Regions from separate parts of the Pseudomonas sp. AC083 genome, predicted to be linked through region 3. Evidence: predicted binding sites of a transcription regulator. Region 3 holds the regulator's gene; each other region holds the start of a gene.

What was found. Region 3 encodes sigma-54, which starts transcription at its own class of promoters, with help from an activator protein. Its sites were predicted from a motif close to ANTGGCATNNANNTTGCTNT; they were not measured.
Positions count from the first base shown of each region.
Region 1: glnK (P-II family nitrogen regulator) is a predicted target of sigma-54. The motif match lies at 3,045-3,064, and genes of this name have one in related genera.
Region 2: AC0IXA_RS06625 (flagellar hook-length control protein FliK) is a predicted target of sigma-54. The motif match lies at 2,450-2,469, and genes of this name have one in related genera.

Region 1 is NZ_CEEDDH010000004.1:34,128-40,079, reverse strand. Features, by position in the region: gene AC0IXA_RS08865 (YifB family Mg chelatase-like AAA ATPase) at 1-1,012, opposite strand, end outside; gene AC0IXA_RS08860 (hypothetical protein) at 1,397-1,861, opposite strand; gene AC0IXA_RS08855 (HigA family addiction module antitoxin) at 2,114-2,383, shown strand; gene AC0IXA_RS08850 (accessory factor UbiK family protein) at 2,593-2,853, opposite strand; gene glnK (P-II family nitrogen regulator) at 3,248-3,586, shown strand; gene AC0IXA_RS08840 (ammonium transporter) at 3,624-4,961, shown strand; gene AC0IXA_RS08835 (secondary thiamine-phosphate synthase enzyme YjbQ) at 5,176-5,601, shown strand; gene sutA (transcriptional regulator SutA) at 5,703-5,952, shown strand, end outside.
Region 2 is NZ_CEEDDH010000003.1:113,181-119,132, forward strand. Features, by position in the region: gene fliM (flagellar motor switch protein FliM) at 1-318, opposite strand, end outside; gene fliL (flagellar basal body-associated protein FliL) at 328-831, opposite strand; gene AC0IXA_RS06625 (flagellar hook-length control protein FliK) at 1,045-2,412, opposite strand; gene AC0IXA_RS06630 (Hpt domain-containing protein) at 2,518-2,865, opposite strand; gene AC0IXA_RS06635 (ATP-binding SpoIIE family protein phosphatase) at 2,896-4,599, opposite strand; gene AC0IXA_RS06640 (STAS domain-containing protein) at 4,605-4,910, opposite strand; gene fliJ (flagellar export protein FliJ) at 5,075-5,524, opposite strand; gene fliI (flagellar protein export ATPase FliI) at 5,531-5,952, opposite strand, start outside.
Region 3 is NZ_CEEDDH010000006.1:208,509-214,460, forward strand. Features, by position in the region: gene AC0IXA_RS12425 (KdsC family phosphatase) at 1-69, shown strand, start outside; gene lptC (LPS export ABC transporter periplasmic protein LptC) at 78-650, shown strand; gene lptA (lipopolysaccharide transport periplasmic protein LptA) at 637-1,182, shown strand; gene lptB (LPS export ABC transporter ATP-binding protein) at 1,182-1,907, shown strand; gene AC0IXA_RS12445 (RNA polymerase factor sigma-54) at 2,074-3,564, shown strand; gene hpf (ribosome hibernation-promoting factor, HPF/YfiA family) at 3,638-3,946, shown strand; gene ptsN (PTS IIA-like nitrogen regulatory protein PtsN) at 3,959-4,423, shown strand; gene rapZ (RNase adapter RapZ) at 4,426-5,283, shown strand; gene AC0IXA_RS12465 (HPr family phosphocarrier protein) at 5,299-5,574, shown strand; gene AC0IXA_RS12470 (ZIP family metal transporter) at 5,609-5,952, opposite strand, start outside.

The DNA.
Region 1 (5,952 bases), on a different contig from region 3:
AGCGTGCGGGGAAACGTACGCGATCCTTGGCCCGAGCGATGACGATATGCCCGGATTCCAGCGGCTCGCGCAGAACCTCGAGAACCTTGCGATCAAACTCCGGCAATTCATCAAGAAACAGCACGCCGTGATGGGCGAGGGTGATTTCGCCGGGTTGCGGCTTTGAACTGCCACCGACCAGCGCTGGCCCGGAAGCGGAGTGGTGCGGTTGGCGGAAGGGGCGTTGCGGCCAATGAGTCAGAGGCACACCACTGGCGACCGATTGAATCGCTGCCACTTCCAGCGCTTCACACTCGGATAGCGGCGGCAATAATCCTGGCAGACGACTGGCCAGCAGCGTCTTGCCGGTTCCCGGTGGCCCGCTGAACAACAAATTGTGAGCTCCCGCTGCGGCAATCAGCAGTGCGCGTTTGGCGGCCGTCTGCCCCTGCACTTCGTTGAGGTCGGGATAGGGCTTGGCAGCGTGCATCAAACCATCGGATACGTAAGGCTCGACCGGCGTGTGCCCATTGAAATGCGCCACCGCCTCCAGCAAGTGATCGACCGCAAACACCTTCAGCCCGGATGCCAGACACGCCTCTTCCGCATTCGCCCGTGGCACCACCAACGCCCTCCCGGCCTTGCGCGCCGCCAGTGCCGCCGGCAGCACGCCACGCACCGGTCGCACGGCGCCAGACAGCGCCAACTCACCCAGACACTCCACCTCGTCCAGCGTCAGACACGGCACCTGCACACTGGCCGACAAGATCCCCAAGGCAATCGCCAGATCGAAGCGCCCACCATCCTTGGGCAGATCCGCCGGCGCCAGATTCAAGGTGATCCGCCGTGCCGGAAATTGCAGCCCGGAATTGATGATCGCGCTGCGCACCCGATCCTTGCTCTCCTTCACCGCCGCTTCAGGCAGGCCGACCATGGTCAGCGACGGCAGACCGTTGGCCAGATGGACTTCGACGGTGACAGCGGGGGCTTCCACGCCTATCTGGGCGCGACTGTGGACAATGGAGAGGGACATGGTCGTTCCTTGAGCTGAATCGGGGAGCCGCTTCCTGCGGGTTTTTGAAGGGTAGTTGAGCCGGGCTTCAGTGCTGAAATAGAGGTTTACAAGACGTATCCAGACCCGATTGGCTGTCACTGCTTGCCTGAAAATGAAGCGTTGACTCTCGCCCGGCATTGAAGGATCATCCCATTCGAGGACTGCAACTGCGCATTCGTCGGGACTGGGCACCAGTAAAAGCTCCCCCGCATTTTTGGCAGCAGAGAAAGCTGGTTTCTCTGAAGTAGTGACGACGGGCTAGCCTGTCGGATTCTGAACCCAAGGCCGTGAAGCCAGGAGCTAAAGAATCGCTGCGACTACTCCTCAAAAAATACTTAAAAGGCGTCCATCGGACGCCTTTTTTTATTTCTGATTTGGTGGTGCTCGTGGTATCTGCCCCACTAACGTGCCATGTGCACGTTTTTGCGGGTACCAAGTCACCACGAAGTAACCAAATCCTGTGGCGCGCTCGTGTCGCGGTTCAAGAATCAGTGTTCCCATAGATGTCCTCAGTACCGCGACCCTGTTTCCACATCGCTGTTCTTTGAACTCACAATAGATTTGTGCCCCCGGGACGATCATTTTCGCAACAATCGCTGCTACCCCATCGGCAGTCTGGCAACCATGCTTGAGCAAGTCTGCACTATGGGCTTCCCAAATGTGCACTACGCCAAAACCACTATTCGCTCGACGGTGAATACCTACCCGCAGATAAATCTTCCCGCCTGGCAAGCCGAATTTTGGCATATCGGGGATCGTGCCAAAGATGTAACCACCATCTGGATGCTGAACCAGCGTGTTTTCTTTAAGCTTGAGCAAATGAGACAAGAGGGATCCAGAACCAGAGTGTCTGGCGATCAATGTGTATCGCCTGGAACTCGACGAATAGGATCGACCAGCGCAGGCGAAAGCCACCAGCCTAATCACAGCCAAGAACTCACGGAATCAGGCGCAGACGCTGATTCTCGTAGGGTTATGCCCTATTAGTTGTAGGACGCCGGCCAAACGGTTTTGATGGTCTTGTTTTCCTGAATCGGATGCTCCAGTTTGGTCACTCAACGCAGCCTCTGGAGGCGAAAAATGAACCGCAATGGTATGCGCCCGATTCATCCGGGCGAGGTTCTGAATAAGGAGTTCATGGAGCCGTTGGGCATGACTGTCATGGATCTGGCCATGCCCACGAACTGGCCCGAAAGTGAGATCGAAAAGCTTGTGAAATGCCAGCTCAGGATCTGCGCCGATCTGGCAATCAGCCTTGCCACTCATCTCAACACTACGCCTGAGTTCTGGATGAATCTCCAATCGACTTACGATTTGCGCAGGGCCCAGCTCCGGCATGCGAGTTTATAGCGATTGCAGCATCCGCGAAGCTCTTTTCCACCAAGGCCCTGCCCGGGTCGCCAAACCCGCTGCTGAACATTCAGCATCAGATGAGCTTAGAAACCTGGGCTTTTTGGCGCAATCGGACGGCGGTCATAAAGGTTGTAGGACGTTGCGGGGATGGTTGAAGGGCTGAAGATCAAAAGATCGCAGCCTTCGGCAGCTACAGGGGACGCGAATTATTCAGCGGGCGGTGTCAGCTTCGCTTCCATCTCGGCGACTTTGGCTTCAAGACTCTCAAGCCGTGCCCGCGTGCGCGCCAACACCACCATCTGACTATCAAACTCTTCCCGGCTGACCAGATCGAGTTTGCTGAAGGCACTTTGCAGCAGCATTTTGAACTGGCTTTCGATTTCGGCTTTCGGCAGTGGCGTGTCGCCGCTGAACAGGCGGGAGGCGGTGCCGCTCAGGGCGTCGAGGAAGTCTTTGGGCGCGAGCATGGGGAATGTCCTGGAAACAATGGCCGGCAGTGTATCACGCAGTGTCTATAGTCAATCCCGTTGCACGGATGCACGCTTTTCGCGCAGGGGGACGGACGGTGGCGCACCGTTGTTGTGCGTATCGGCAAAAGCTTTTCTGCCCGAGCGCGTGCAACAGGGGCCAAGAGATTGAAATGCAGGGTTTTTGCCGAGCTGGCAAGGTTTCTGCTTAGTCACCCTCGACCCATGCACTGATGCAGTCGCTGTGACGAATGCAGTGCGGCAGACGAAGCGGGGAGTTTCGTCTGATGCGGTTAGCTGGCGTCAACGATGCGTTACAAAGCCAGGCACTGCGCTTAGACTTGAGACGGGTTTGTTTTCCTGGGGCAAGTCCACCAATTCGGGAGAGAGTTTCATGAAGCTAGTCACTGCCATCATCAAGCCGTTCAAGTTGGACGACGTGCGCGAGTCGCTGTCCGAAATCGGCGTGCAGGGCATTACCGTTACTGAAGTCAAAGGCTTCGGCCGGCAGAAGGGTCACACCGAGCTGTATCGCGGCGCGGAATATGTGGTCGATTTTCTGCCCAAGGTGAAAATCGACGTGGCCATCGACGACAAGGATCTGGATCGGGTTATCGAGGCGATAACCAAAGCGGCCAACACCGGCAAGATCGGTGACGGCAAGATCTTCGTGGTCAATCTGGAACAGGCGATCCGCATCCGTACCGGCGAAACCGATACCGACGCGATCTAAGCGCCGCCACAAACCCAACGCCCCAGGAGAAAACAATATGACTCTGCGTAAATTCGCAGGGCTAGGCGCCCTGTTGTCCATCGTAATGCCCGGCATCGCCATGGCGGCAGACGAAGTGGCAGCGCCAGTCCTCAATTCCGGCGACACCGCCTGGATGCTCACCTCGACAGCGCTCGTGCTGTTCATGACCATCCCCGGCCTGGCGCTGTTCTACGGCGGTATGGTTCGCTCGAAAAACATTCTTTCCGTGCTGATGCAGTGCTTCGCCATTACCGGTCTGATCAGCATCCTGTGGGTCATTTATGGCTACAGCATTGCCTTCGACACCACCGGCATGGAGCAGGGCGTCGTCAACTTCAATTCGTTCTTCGGCGGCATGGGCAAGGCGTTCCTCGCCGGTGTCACGCCTTCGAGCATCACCGGCCCGGCGGCGCTGTTCCCTGAGGCAGTGTTCATCACCTTCCAGATGACCTTCGCGATCATCACCCCGGCGCTGATCGTCGGTGCGTTCGCCGAGCGCATGAAGTTCTCCGCGATGCTGATCTTCATGGGCATCTGGTTCACTCTGGTTTATGCACCGATCGCGCACATGGTCTGGTCCGGTAACGGCGGCCTGATGTGGGACTGGGGCGTGCTCGACTTCGCTGGCGGCACCGTGGTGCACATCAACGCCGGTATCGCCGGTCTGGTCGCGTGCCTGGTGCTGGGCAAGCGCAAAGGCTTCCCGACCACACCAATGGCTCCGCATAACCTCGGCTACACGCTGATGGGCGCGGCGATGCTGTGGGTCGGCTGGTTCGGCTTCAACGCCGGTTCCGCTGCTGCTGCCAACGGCACTGCCGGTATGGCCATGCTGGTTACCCAGATCGCCACTGCCGCTGCGGCACTGGGCTGGATGTTTGCCGAGTGGGTCACCCACGGCAAGCCAAGCGCACTGGGCATTGCTTCGGGTGTGGTCGCCGGTCTGGTCGCGATCACTCCGGCTGCTGGCACCGTGGGCCCGATGGGTGCATTGGTGATCGGTCTGGCCGCAGGCGTGGTGTGCTTCTTCTGCGCCACCACCCTGAAACGCAAACTCGGCTATGACGATTCCCTGGATGCCTTCGGCGTGCACGGTATCGGCGGTATTCTCGGCGCGATCCTCACTGGTGTTTTCGCAGCGCCGGCGCTGGGCGGCTTCGGCACCGTGACTGACATCGGCGCGCAGGTCTGGATTCAGATCAAAGGCGTCGGCTTCACGGTGATCTACACCGCGATCGTCACCTTCATCATCCTCAAGGTGCTGGACGCCGTCATGGGTCTGCGCGTAACCGAGGAAGAAGAGTCGGTCGGCCTCGATCTGGCACAACACAACGAACGCGGCTACAACCTGTAAGTACGCGCGATAAAAAATTGCCCGGTTCGCCGGGCATTTTTTTGTCCGGGATTTGTCATTCAGGGAGCGGCTGAAAGGATTTTTCTTACGGCTTTGGTCGTCTTTACGACGAGGCTTTTTCTGCGGGCAATCGCTTACATCGCTGCAGGAATATTAGGGCCTTTGTTTTTTTTCAGAGCACGCTAGAATGCGCCCCGAACGAGCGGAGAACTGTATGTGGCAACAGACTCTGATAACCCTGCGGGCAAGGCCCCGGGGCTTTCATCTGGTAACCGACGAGTTGCTCGCAGGCTTGCCTGAACTCAAGACCTGTCGGGTCGGTCTGTTGCATTTGTGGCTGCAGCACACGTCGGCGTCGTTGACCATCAACGAGAACGCCGATCCGGCAGTTCGTCGCGACTTCGAACGATTTTTCAATCGTCTGATCCCACAAGGAACAGACGGCTACGAGCACAACGACGAAGGCCCGGATGATCTCCCGGCGCACTTCAAGGCCAGCGTGCTTGGTTGCCAGATCAGTCTGCCGGTTGCGGCAGGGCGGCTGGCCCTGGGTACTTGGCAAGGGATTTATCTGGGCGAGCACCGTGATCATGGCGGTGCCCGTAAAGTCCTCGCCACCTTGCACGGTGAACAGGCATGAGCCGCTGCCGGGCAGCGGCAGAAGATTTTTCAACGGCGGCTTCGACAGCCGCCAAAGCTGGTCTATAACTAATCTGCTTTTGGCAAGTCATGAGGTAGAACATGAGCGACGATGATCTGGAAAACGACGACCTCGAAGTAGGCGACGAAGACGAGGCCGAGGAAGGCCTGGAAGCGGCAGCGGAAGACGTTGCCGAAGACGATGGCGGTGACGACACGCCGGCCCCGGCTGCCAAAGGCAAAGCCAAGGCTGCGGTCTCGGTCGACGAGTTGCCGAGCATCGAAGCCAAGAACAAGGAGCGTGACGCCCTGGCCAAGGCCATGGAAGAATTCCTTGCGCGCGGCGGCAAGG
Region 2 (5,952 bases), on a different contig from region 3:
CTTGACCAGGTTGAGGCTGGTCGGCACGTACAGCGAGTGCACGTATTCGCCGAACTTCATCACCTGCACGCCACCTACGGCCACGTCCGCCGAGCGGCGCAGCATGTTGAACATGCTGATGCGGGTGTAGCGGGCAAAGCGCTCGTTGATCATTTCCAGCGTCGGCATGCGTCCACGGACGATGCGATCCTGGCTGGTCAGGTCGTAGCTTTTGACACTGCCGGGTTCGGCAGCATTATCGGTCTGTACCAGACCATCATCGACGCCATGCAGCAGCGCATCGATTTCATCCTGGGACAGCAGATCCTGCACGGCCATGTCGTGTTCCTACTGCAGTACGAAATTAGTAAAAAGCAACTGTTCGATGACCACTTTGCCCAGTTCTTTCTGCGCCACTTCCTGGACGCTGGCGGTGGCCTTCTGGCGCAACATCTCCTGGCCGACCGGGGTCGCCAGTGTGGCGAAATCCTGACCGGAGAAGAGCATCACCAGGTTGTTGCGGATAACCGGCATGTGCACTTTGAGCGCGTCCAGATCGGCCTGATTGCGCGCCAGCATGGTGATGCTCACCTGCATGTAGCGCTGACGGCCGTTCTGGTTGTAGTTGGCAACGAAGGCCGGCGCCATCGGCTCGAAAATCGCCGCCTGCTTGCCGACTGGCGCTGCTTCAGCGGCCTCGGCAGGCTTGCTCTGCGCGCCGTGCATGAAGAACCAGGTCGCCCCGACGGATGCACCAATGGCCACCAGCAACGCCAGCACGATCACGATGATCAGCTTGAGTTTGCCTTTGGTTGCGGGGTCTTTTACTGCTGCAGCTTCGCTCTTCGCCATGCCAATAATCCGTCACTAATCGGGGGTTTCACAGTCGCACGGCAAGGCAAGAGCAAGTGTTATGCCAGAAGTGTCAACGCGTCATCTGAACGGCGCCATAAACAAATGTGGGAGCGAGCCTGCTCGCGAAAGCAATGTGTCAGTCAACATATAGGTTGAATGTCACATCGTATTCGCGAGCAGGCTCGCTCCCACATTGGGTATTGCGTTGCGTCAGGCGTAATAGTCGACCGCGCTGCTGCCAATCACGCTGGTAGTCTGCGCCGCCACTTCAGCGACAGTAGCTGGTGCCAATTCCTCATCCGCCGAATCCAGGCGTCCGCCGGCAGCGCTGGTCCGGCCACTCTGGCCCTGCTGCGCCTGCTCCTGGCCTTGCTGCCCCTGCCAGCCACGGTTCTGGTCGGCGACGTTGACGTCGACCTGGCCCATGCCCTGCTGGTTGAACATGTCGCGCAGGCGGTGCATCTGGCTGTCGAGCGCTTCACGCACGCTCGGGTGCGCGCTCATGAAGGTGACCTGGGTCTGCTGATCGGGAACCATGTTCACGCGGATATCCAGACGCCCAAGCTCTGCCGGCTGCAACTGAATGTCGGCGGCCTTCAGGTTGACGCTGGACAGGTACATGACGCGGTTGACCACTTCTTCGGTCCAGCCGCTCTGGTGCATGGCGATCGGCTGATTCACCGGCAGCGCATTGGCGGTTTTCGGCGTAGCGGCCTGGGTCAGTGCCGCCAGACGGTTGGCGAAGTCGTCGACGCGGGTGTCGCTGGTGGCGGACTTCAGATCCTTCAGACCATCGTCGATCAACCCGCTGAAAGCTTGTTCGCCGCCCTGGCTGGTGCTGTCCTTGTCGGCCTGCACGTCGAGCATGCTGGCCATGCCGGCGGCAAAGTTCTGCGCGGCGGTCAATTCGCCGTCAGCCTGAGCTTGAGCAGGCGTGGCTTTCGGTTGCGCCTGGCTGGCGGCAGAAATATGCCCGCCCTGCTCCATCGCCATGCGCACGGCCGGCATCGAGTCGAGCGGGTCGGCTGTCGGATCAAATTCGCTGTCGGTGGCCGCCGGATCTTTGACCATGCCCGACACGACCGCCAATGCAGGCGTTTCGGTTTCCGGCTGGGCTGGCGTGGTGACTGTTGGTGCTTGCAGCACAGGCGCTGCCACCAACGGCTGAACGACTTGCGCCAGGGCCGGATCAAGCGCCGGGTCTACAGGCGCGGCATCGGCCACAGGGGTTTGTACGGTTTCAGTGGTGTCATCGGCAGTGGCAGTCGCGTCGTCGCTCGCCGCCGCTTTTTCGGCAGGCAACGCTTTGCCGCTATCGGCAACTGCTGGCTCGGGCGCGGCAGACTGATCTTTGCCGATATCCTTTTTGCCACTGCTGTCCGCGACCTTGTCGCGTGCCGGCTTGACTGAATTATCGGCGCTTGCGGCAGGCTTGGCCGGCGCCTGATCGGCAAACACTCTGGCGAAGCTGGAAGCCTTGTCCCCGGCGTCTGCGGCCATTGCCGACGATTTGGCAGAGGCGGCTTGCGCCTTGGCCTGAGCGGCGGTCTGAAGAAGAATGTTGGGGGTCGCAGGCATGACACGGTCTCCGCTGCACTGGGATCGTAGGTACAGTTGAGCAAGATGACTGCAAGTGCCGGGCCAGTTTGGCCACACACTTGCGAAAAGCGCCGGACGGCGAGATCAATGAGTCAACGCGTGCTGCCGCTCGTCTTCGTATACCGGGCGGACATCTGCGAACTCGCCAGTGATGTCAGCCACCAGCCTGGCGATTTCCGAGGGGCTTTTATCCTTGGCTTCCGATTCCAGCTCTTGGCAGAGCGCAGCCAAGCGGACAGCTCCCATGTTGCTGGCGCTGCCCTTGAAACTATGGGCAACCGCCGATAACACCTTGGCATCAGAGGTTTTTTGCAACTCGCCCAAGCGACTTTCGGAATCCGCCAGAAAGGTATCCAGAAGCTCCGGATAACCCTCCTCCATGACTTCGCGCAATACGCTCAGCGCCTCGCGATCAATATGTGTTTCTGTCACTTGCTCACTCCTTGATCAAGAATGGGCGGATTATGCCTCAATCTCCCAGAAAAACTCCACGCTGGCACTACGACCCTGGTCCGACCAACTGGCGTTGCGCCCCAGTTGCCGGACCAGACCGATGCCGCGTCCCGACAAGCGGACGTTATCCACGGGGCGCTCCATGACCCGCGCCACATCAAAGCCCTTGCCGCTGTCCTCGACGCGGATGACCAGCCGCCCGCCCTCGCCTTGCGGCTGGACCTGCAGATGCACGCGCACGAAACCGTCTTGCAGCGCCTCCAGCCGCGCCGCGCGCACTTCATAGTAGCGGGCGAAACCTGCCGCATCGCGTTTGAGGCTGGAGTCCAGCCCGAGCACGCCATGCTCCAGGCCATTGGAATACAACTCGGCGAGCACGCTGTACAGCGCCCCGCTTTGCGCGCGCAAGCCATGCACCTCAAGCAGCAACTGCAAGAGGAACGGCAACGGATTGAAACGCCTGAGCGTGGCGCCGCGAAACTCGAAACTGGCCGACCAGTTCAGCGGGCACGACTGGCCGCTGTCGGAATACACCGGTGCCGCGCCGTGGGTCTGCGCCGACTCAAGCAGACTGACCTCGACCATGCTCACATCATCACGGGCCTGTCCGCGAAAATCGCGCAGGGCCTGTTCGATATCCTCGAACAGCCGATCCGGCTCGCGGTTCGCCGCAAACACCTGCTGCAAGCGTTCGACGCCGAACAACTGGTCATTGGCATCGCAGGTATCGATGACCCCGTCCGACAGCAAAAACACTCGGTCATCAACGGCCATCGGATACACATCCGTACGGTCATCGAAGGCTTGCGCGCTGAGAATCCCCAAGGGCAAATGCCGCGCTGGCAAGGGCACGCGCTCGCCGCTGGCCATGCGGTGCAAGTAACCGTCGGGCATGCCGCCGTTCCACACCTCCACCGAACGGCTCTGGAAACTCAGACTGAGCAACGTAGCGCAGCAGAACATGTCCACCGGCAGGATGCGTTTGAGCTTGGCGTTCATCTCGCGCAGGGTTTCGGCCAGGCCATAGCCCTTGGCGGTCATTCCATAAAACACTTCGGCCAGCGGCATTGCCCCCACCGCTGCCGGCAAGCCATGCCCAGTGAAATCGCCGAGCATGACGTGCATGTCACCGGCCGGCGTGTACGCCGCGAGCAACAAGTCACCGTTGAACAGCGCGTAAGGCGATTGCAGGTATCGGATGTTCGGCGCGCTCAGGCAACCGGAATGCGCGACCTTGTCGAACACCGCTTTGGCCACGCGTTGTTCGTTGAGTAGATAGTCGTGATGTCTGGCGATCAGATCGCGCTGCTGCAGGACAGTCGCCTGAAGGCGACGCAAGCGATCCATCGCCTTGATTTTGGCGGCGAGTATCACCTGGTTGTACGGCTTCGCCAGAAAATCGTCGCCGCCAGCCTCCAGACACCGAGCCAGCGCTTCACTCTCGGTCAGCGAGGTGAGGAAGATGATCGGCACCAGCGCTTCACCCGCCAGCGCCTTGATCTGCCGCGCCGCTTCGAAGCCGTCCATCACCGGCATCAGCGCGTCCATCAACACCAGATCGGGCTGCTGCTCTTTGAACGTTTCCACCGCCTCGGCACCATTGGCCGCTGTGAGCACCTGATGGCCCTGACGGCGGACAATGGTCGACAGCAGCAGCCGGTCGGCGGCGCTGTCTTCGGCGATGAGAATGGTCAGCGGCTCTTGCGCCTGCATGGGCGTCAACTGATGTCGAAGAGTTTGTCGAAGTTGGAAATCGCGAGGATTTTCTTCACATCGGAGCTGCTGTTGACGACACGGATATCCGACTCGTCGCCACCGGCGTGATCACGCAGCAGAAGCAGCATGCCCAGCGCTGAGCTGTCGAGATAAGTGGCCTCTTTGAGGTCGACCACGATGGATTCGGGCTTTTTGTCGAGCCGCTCATACGACTCGCGAAATTCCTGATGGCGACCGAAATCGAATCGGCCTTTGATCGCGATGGTCAGTTTGTGGCCATCCGGTGAAACTTCTGTAACGACTGACATTGACTGGCTTCCTTGTCATTGACGAACCTGTACAAGGTGTAGCACCTGGATAGGCTTGGGGCAAGGCTGGAAAAGCAGATCAAAAGATCGCGGCCTTCGGCAGCTCCTACATTTGAAAATGCAGTCCCCTGTAGGAGCTGCCGAAGGCTGCGATCTTTTGATCTTTAAAAGGCATCACGCCGTGGCAAGCGCTGCGACAGTTCATCCAGCAGCTTCTGCTCGCGCTTATCTTCCAGGCGTTGCGCCTCGTCGCGATAGCGCTGCACCAGTTTGCGCAAACCCTCGACGCGGGCAAACGCCTGCTGCCATTCCTCACGCGCCTTGTCGAGTTTGTTCTGGTGCCAGACCAGGCTCTGCCGTTGCTGGTCGACGGCGGTGTCGAGTTGCGCCAGAAACCCCTGAAAACCCAGCAGCCATTGCCCGGTCACGCCGGTGCTGCCGCGCACGATCCACTGCTGCGAGTAATCCAGACGAAAGGCATTGAGGTCGGCCAGCTTGCTTTCGGCGACCTTGACCTGACCCTGGAAGTAGGCGAGGCGCTGCACGGCGGCTTTCTCGGCCTTTTCGGCCATATCCACCACCGGTGCCAGGCGCGCGGCGCGGCTGACGGCCATGGCCGGTTACCCGCCCGCCGCAGGGGCGAACAGGGTTTCCAGATAGGCCTGGCTTTCACCCAGATTGATTTTGTCGTTGAGGCCCTGGCGCTGATACCTGACCAACTGCGGTTGCAGGGAAATCGCCAGATCGGTCTCGCGATCGCCACCGGCCACATAGGCACCGACGCTGATCAGATCGCGGCTCTGCTGATAGCGTGACCAGAGCTGTTTGAAATACTGCGCGCGCTGCATGTGATCCGGCGAAACCACCGCCGGCATCACCCGGCTGATCGAGGCTTCGATGTCGATCGCCGGATAGTGACCTTCCTCGGCCAGGCGTCGTGACAGCACGATATGGCCGTCGAGCACACCCCGCGCCGAGTCGGCAATCGGGTCCTGCTGGTCGTCGCCTTCGGACAGTACGGTGTAGAACGCCGTGATCGAAC
Region 3 (5,952 bases):
CGCGAATTCTGCGAATTGATCCTGCGCGCCCAGGGCCGCCTCGAAGCGGCCAACGCCGCGTACCTGTGAGCCTGACCATGTTTAGCAAAAAGTTTCGCAACTTCCTGCTGTTCGGCTGCATCGCGGCGATTTTCGCTGCGGTCGGCTACTGGAACATCAGCCCGGAACGCTTCCTCGACAAGCCGCCGGTCTCGGCCGCCGAGAATCCGATCGACTGGTACGCGACCAACACGCACACCATTCAGTACCTGCCCGACGGCAAGGTGCAGTATGAGATGACCTCCGACAAGGCCGAACACGTCAAGGCCACTGATATCACGCTGGTGACCAAGCCTGATTTGAACATGTATCGCGGCACCGACTTCCCGTGGCACGTGACCAGCGAACGCGGCGAAGTGAACTCGGGCGGCACCGAAGTGGAATTGATCGATTCGGTACGCGTACAGCGCACCGACGAGAAACAGCGCGGCACCCTGATCACCAGCACCCGCATGACCGTGTTCCCGCAGCAGGAATATGCGCAGACTGCGCAACCCGTTAGAATCGAGGGCGCTGGCGGCGTATCGACTGGCGTCGGAATGAAAGCGTACCTGAAGGACAGCAGGATACACCTGCAATCGAACGTAAGAGGACAGTATGAGGCTCGTTAAAACCCTCCCTATTTTGCTCAGTCTGGGCGCAGCACTGGGAAGCGCGAGCGCCTGGTCCCTGCCGAACGATCAGCAGCAGCCTATCCGCATTCAGGCCGACGACGCCCAACTGGACGACAAGAATGGCATCGCCACCTATAAAGGTGACGTGATCATTACCCAGGGCTCGATGATCGTTAAAGGCAACACCGTGACCATGACGCGCGCGCCCAATGGCGACATCGACGTGGTGACCTCGGTAGGCAACCTGGCTTACTTCGAGCAGTTGCAGACACAGGGCGACGCCAACCCGGTCAAGGGCTACGGCGTGACGATTCAATACCACGCCCAGCAGAATCGGGTGGTGCTGATCGACAAGGCCAAGGTTATCGACAAGGATAACAACGTCACCCAAGGCGAAAAAATCGTCTACGACACCGTGAAGAAACTGGCCAGCGCCGGTCGCGCCACGGGCAGCAAGGTCACCGAATCGCGTCCGCGCATCGACATGGTGATCCAGCCGAAGAAGAAAACCGAAGAGAAATCCCAGTAATGGCAACTCTGAAAGCTCAGCACCTGGCCAAGGCCTATAAAAGCCGCCAGGTCGTGCGTGACGTCAGTCTGTCGATCGACAGCGGGCAGATCGTCGGCTTGCTCGGCCCGAACGGCGCCGGTAAAACGACGTGCTTCTACATGATCGTCGGCCTGGTGCAGGCGGATCAGGGCCGTGTGCTGATCGATGACCTGGACGTCAGCCACCAGCCGATGCACGGCCGCGCCAAGGCCGGTATCGGCTATCTGCCGCAAGAAGCGTCGATCTTCCGCAAACTGTCGGTTGCCGACAACATCATGGCGATCCTCGAGACTCGCCCGGAGCTGGACAAGGCCGGTCGGCGCAAGGAGCTGGAAAGCCTGCTGCAGGAATTCCACATCAGCCACATCCGCGACAACCTAGGCATGAGCCTGTCCGGTGGTGAGCGCCGCCGGGTGGAAATCGCTCGCGCCCTGGCCACTGCACCCAAGTTCATCCTGCTCGACGAACCGTTCGCCGGTGTCGACCCGATCTCGGTCGGCGACATCAAGCAGATCATTCACCACCTCAAGGCCAAGGGCATCGGTGTACTGATCACCGACCACAACGTCCGTGAGACCCTGGATATCTGCGAAACCGCTTACATCGTCAATGACGGTCAACTGATCGCCGAAGGTGATGCCGAGACCATCCTGGCCAACGATCTGGTCAAGGAAGTGTATCTGGGTCACGAGTTCCGCCTGTAAGCGCGACAGCGCTGTATCGATTCAAGGCGCATTTATCCGCTTTAATTGTTACAGCGCTCTAGGCAAACACTTCAGTTTCAGGCATATAATTTGCTTAAGTTTGGCGCTTCGGCGCCCTGTAGTGGATGGCGCAAAGCGCCGGCGAATAAGGTGTTAAGCCCCTGCCATGAAACCATCGCTAGTCTTGAGAATGGGCCAGCAGCTGACGATGACACCGCAGCTGCAACAGGCCATCCGCCTGCTCCAATTGTCGACCCTGGACCTGCAACAGGAGATCCAGGAGGCTCTGGAATCCAATCCGATGCTCGAGCGCCAGGAAGAAGGCGACGACTTCGACAACGCCGATCCTCTGGCCGACAACGCCGAACAGAAGCCCGCCGAAATCCAGGAACCCTCCTACCAGGAAACCGCCCCGACGGTGGACAACCTCGAGGATGGCGAGTGGAACGAGCGCATCCCCAACGAACTGCCAGTGGATACCGCCTGGGAAGACGTCTACCAGACGAGCGCCAGCAGCCTGCCCAGCAGCGATGACGATGAGTGGGATTTCACCACCCGCACGTCCGCCGGCGAGAGCCTGCAGAGCCATCTGCTCTGGCAACTGAACCTGGCGCCGATGTCCGACACCGATCGCCTGATCGCCGTGACCCTGATCGACTGCATCAACAATCAGGGCTATCTGGACGAAACACTCGAAGAAATTCTTGAAGCGTTCGATCCTGAACTGGACATCGAGCTCGACGAGATCGAAGCCGTCCTGCATCGCATCCAGCAATTCGAGCCCGCCGGGATCGGCGCCCGCAACCTCAGCGAATGCCTGCTCCTGCAACTGCGCCAGCTGCCCGCGAAGACGCCGTGGCTGACCGAGGCCAAACGGCTGGTCGCCGATTACATCGACCTGCTCGGCAGTCGCGATTACAGCCAGTTGATGCGCCGGATGAAGCTCAAGGAAGACGAGCTGCGCCAAGTCATCGAACTGGTGCAGAGCCTCAATCCGCGTCCCGGTTCGCAGATCGAGTCGACAGAAGCCGAATATGTCATTCCCGATGTGATCGTGCGCAAGGACAACGAGCGCTGGCTGGTCGAGCTGAACCAGGAGTCGGTGCCACGCCTGCGTGTCAACGCCCAGTACGCCGGTTTTGTGAAACGTGCCGACACCAGCGCCGACAACACTTTCATGCGCAACCAGTTGCAGGAGGCCCGCTGGTTCATCAAGAGCCTGCAGAGCCGCAACGAAACCCTGATGAAAGTGGCCACGCAGATCGTCGAACATCAGCGCGGCTTCCTCGAATACGGCGACGAAGCGATGAAGCCGTTGGTATTGCATGACATCGCCGAAGCGGTGGGCATGCACGAATCGACGATTTCCCGAGTGACCACACAGAAATTCATGCATACCCCGCGCGGTATTTATGAGCTGAAATACTTTTTCTCCAGCCACGTCAGCACCTCCGAAGGCGGCGAATGCTCGTCCACGGCGATCCGCGCGATCATCAAAAAACTGGTCGCAGCGGAAAATCAGAAAAAGCCGTTGAGTGACAGCAAGATCGCTGGTTTACTGGAGGCACAAGGCATTCAGGTGGCTCGCCGCACCGTCGCCAAGTACCGCGAATCCCTCGGAATCGCGCCTTCGAGCGAACGCAAGCGGTTGATGTAAGCCACGTTACAGCGTTCCAGTGGCAGGCTTTTCGGCCTGCCGCTTTATGCACTGGCAACGAAGGAGAAGCTGTATGCAAGTCAACATCAGTGGACACCAACTGGAAGTGACCCAACCTCTGCGTTCCTACATCGAGGAAAAACTCCAGCGACTGGAGCGACATTTCGACAAGATCACCAACGTGCAGGTCACGATGTGCGTCGAAAAGCTGAAGCAGAAGATCGAAGCCACCTTGCATATCCCCGGCAGCGAAGTGGTCGCCAACGCAGAAGATACCGACATGTACGCTGCGATCGACTCACTCACCGACAAGCTGGATCGCCAACTCAAAAAGCATAAGGAAAAGACCCAGAGCCTCCTCCAGGGCGCGACCGGTCGTTAACACCCCTATCCCATGATCCGACTTGAAACCATCCTGACCCCCGGCCGTTCCCAAGTGAACGCGCCGGGCGGCAGCAAGAAAAAAGCCCTCGAACAGATTGCCAACCTGATCCACCGCGAAGTGCCGGATCTGGCGATGCAGGATGTCTTCGAGGCGCTGATCGCCCGTGAAAAACTCGGTTCCACCGGTTTTGGTAACGGCATCGCCATTCCCCACTGCCGCCTCAAGAGCTGCACGGCGCCGATCAGCGCCCTGCTGCACCTTGAAGCCCCGATCGATTTCGACGCCATCGACGGCGCTCCGGTAGACCTGCTGTTCGTGCTGCTGGTCCCGGAAGCCGCGACCGATGCGCATCTGGAGTTGCTGCGCCAGATCGCCAGCATGCTCGACCGCAAGGAAGTTCGTGAAAAACTGCGCAGCGCCACGAGCAACGAAGCCTTGTACCAGGTTGTACTGGACGAGCAGAACGGGCACTAATCATGCGTTTGATCATTGTCAGTGGCCGTTCGGGCTCGGGTAAAAGTACCGCCCTGAATGTCCTTGAGGACAACGGCTACTACTGCATCGACAATCTGCCGGCCGGTTTGCTGCCGGAACTGGCCGAGCGTGCGCTGATTCACACGGAGCTGGCGCAGCCGCTGGTCGCCGTGTCGATCGATGCGCGCAACCTGCCGAGCCATCTGTCACGCTTCCCTGAACTGCTTGAAGACGTCCGTGCCAAGCATATCAAGTGTGATGTGCTGTACCTGGACGCCGACGAGGAAACCCTGCTCAAGCGTTTTTCCGAGACCCGTCGTCGTCACCCGCTGAGCAACGCCAATCGCTCACTGGCCGAGGCGATTCACGATGAAACCGCCCTGCTCGGCCCGATCGCCGATCTGGCCGACCTGAAAATCAACACTACTAGCCTGAACCTCTATCAGCTTCGCGACACCCTGAAGCTGCGCCTGCTGAATCAGCCGGAACCCGGCACGGCGTTTCTGGTTGAATCATTTGGCTTCAAGCGCGGCATGCCGGTCGATGCCGATCTGGTCTTCGATGTGCGCTGCCTGCCCAATCCGTACTGGAAACCGGAGCTGCGCGCGCAATCGGGCCTTGATGCACCGGTGGCCGAGTACCTGGCGCAGCAGCCGGATGTCGAAGAAATGTATCAGGACATCTACGCCTACCTGAACAAGTGGCTGCCACGTTTCGCCGCCAGCAACCGTGCTTACGTGACCATTGCCATCGGCTGCACCGGCGGGCACCACCGCTCCGTCTACCTGACCGAACGTCTGGGCCAGGCCCTGCAGAAAACCCTGAAGAACGTCCAGGTTCGCCACCGCGACCTCACCTAAAGGATTCACACCGCGATGCCTGCTCGTGAAATCGAAATCATCAATAAGCTGGGTCTGCATGCTCGGGCATCGGCCAAATTCGTCGGCGTGGCCGGTCAGTATCCAGACTGCACGATCCGGGTGGGACGCACCCCTGAAACGACTGTCGACGGCAAGAGCATCATGGCAATGATGATGCTCGCGGCGGGCAAAGGCACCAAGATCCATTTGAGCACCGAAGGCGAACAGGCTCAGGAAGCCATGGACGCATTGGTCGATCTGATCGAAAGGTATTTCGACGAAGGTGAATAATCCTTGAGGCGGGGACACTGTTCCTCGCCTCCATTCACCCCAACGCCGTATCCATCACCATCATCAGACAAAACCCGACCAACAGGCCCATACTGGCCAGCTTGTCATGCCCATGACGACGCGACTCCGGAATCACTTCGTGGGTCACCACCAGCAACATCGCCCCGGCCGCCAACGCCAGTCCCAGCGGCAACAGCACCTGAGCCAGACTCACCAGCCACGCGCATAACAGTGCAAATACCGGTTCGACCAGCCCAGACGCCGCGCCGATGAGAAACGCCCTGTACCGTGACATCCCCGCCCCGGCCAGCACCAACGCAATCACCAGCCCTTCCGGCACATCCTGCAACGCAATGCCCATCGCCAGACTGTCGGCGT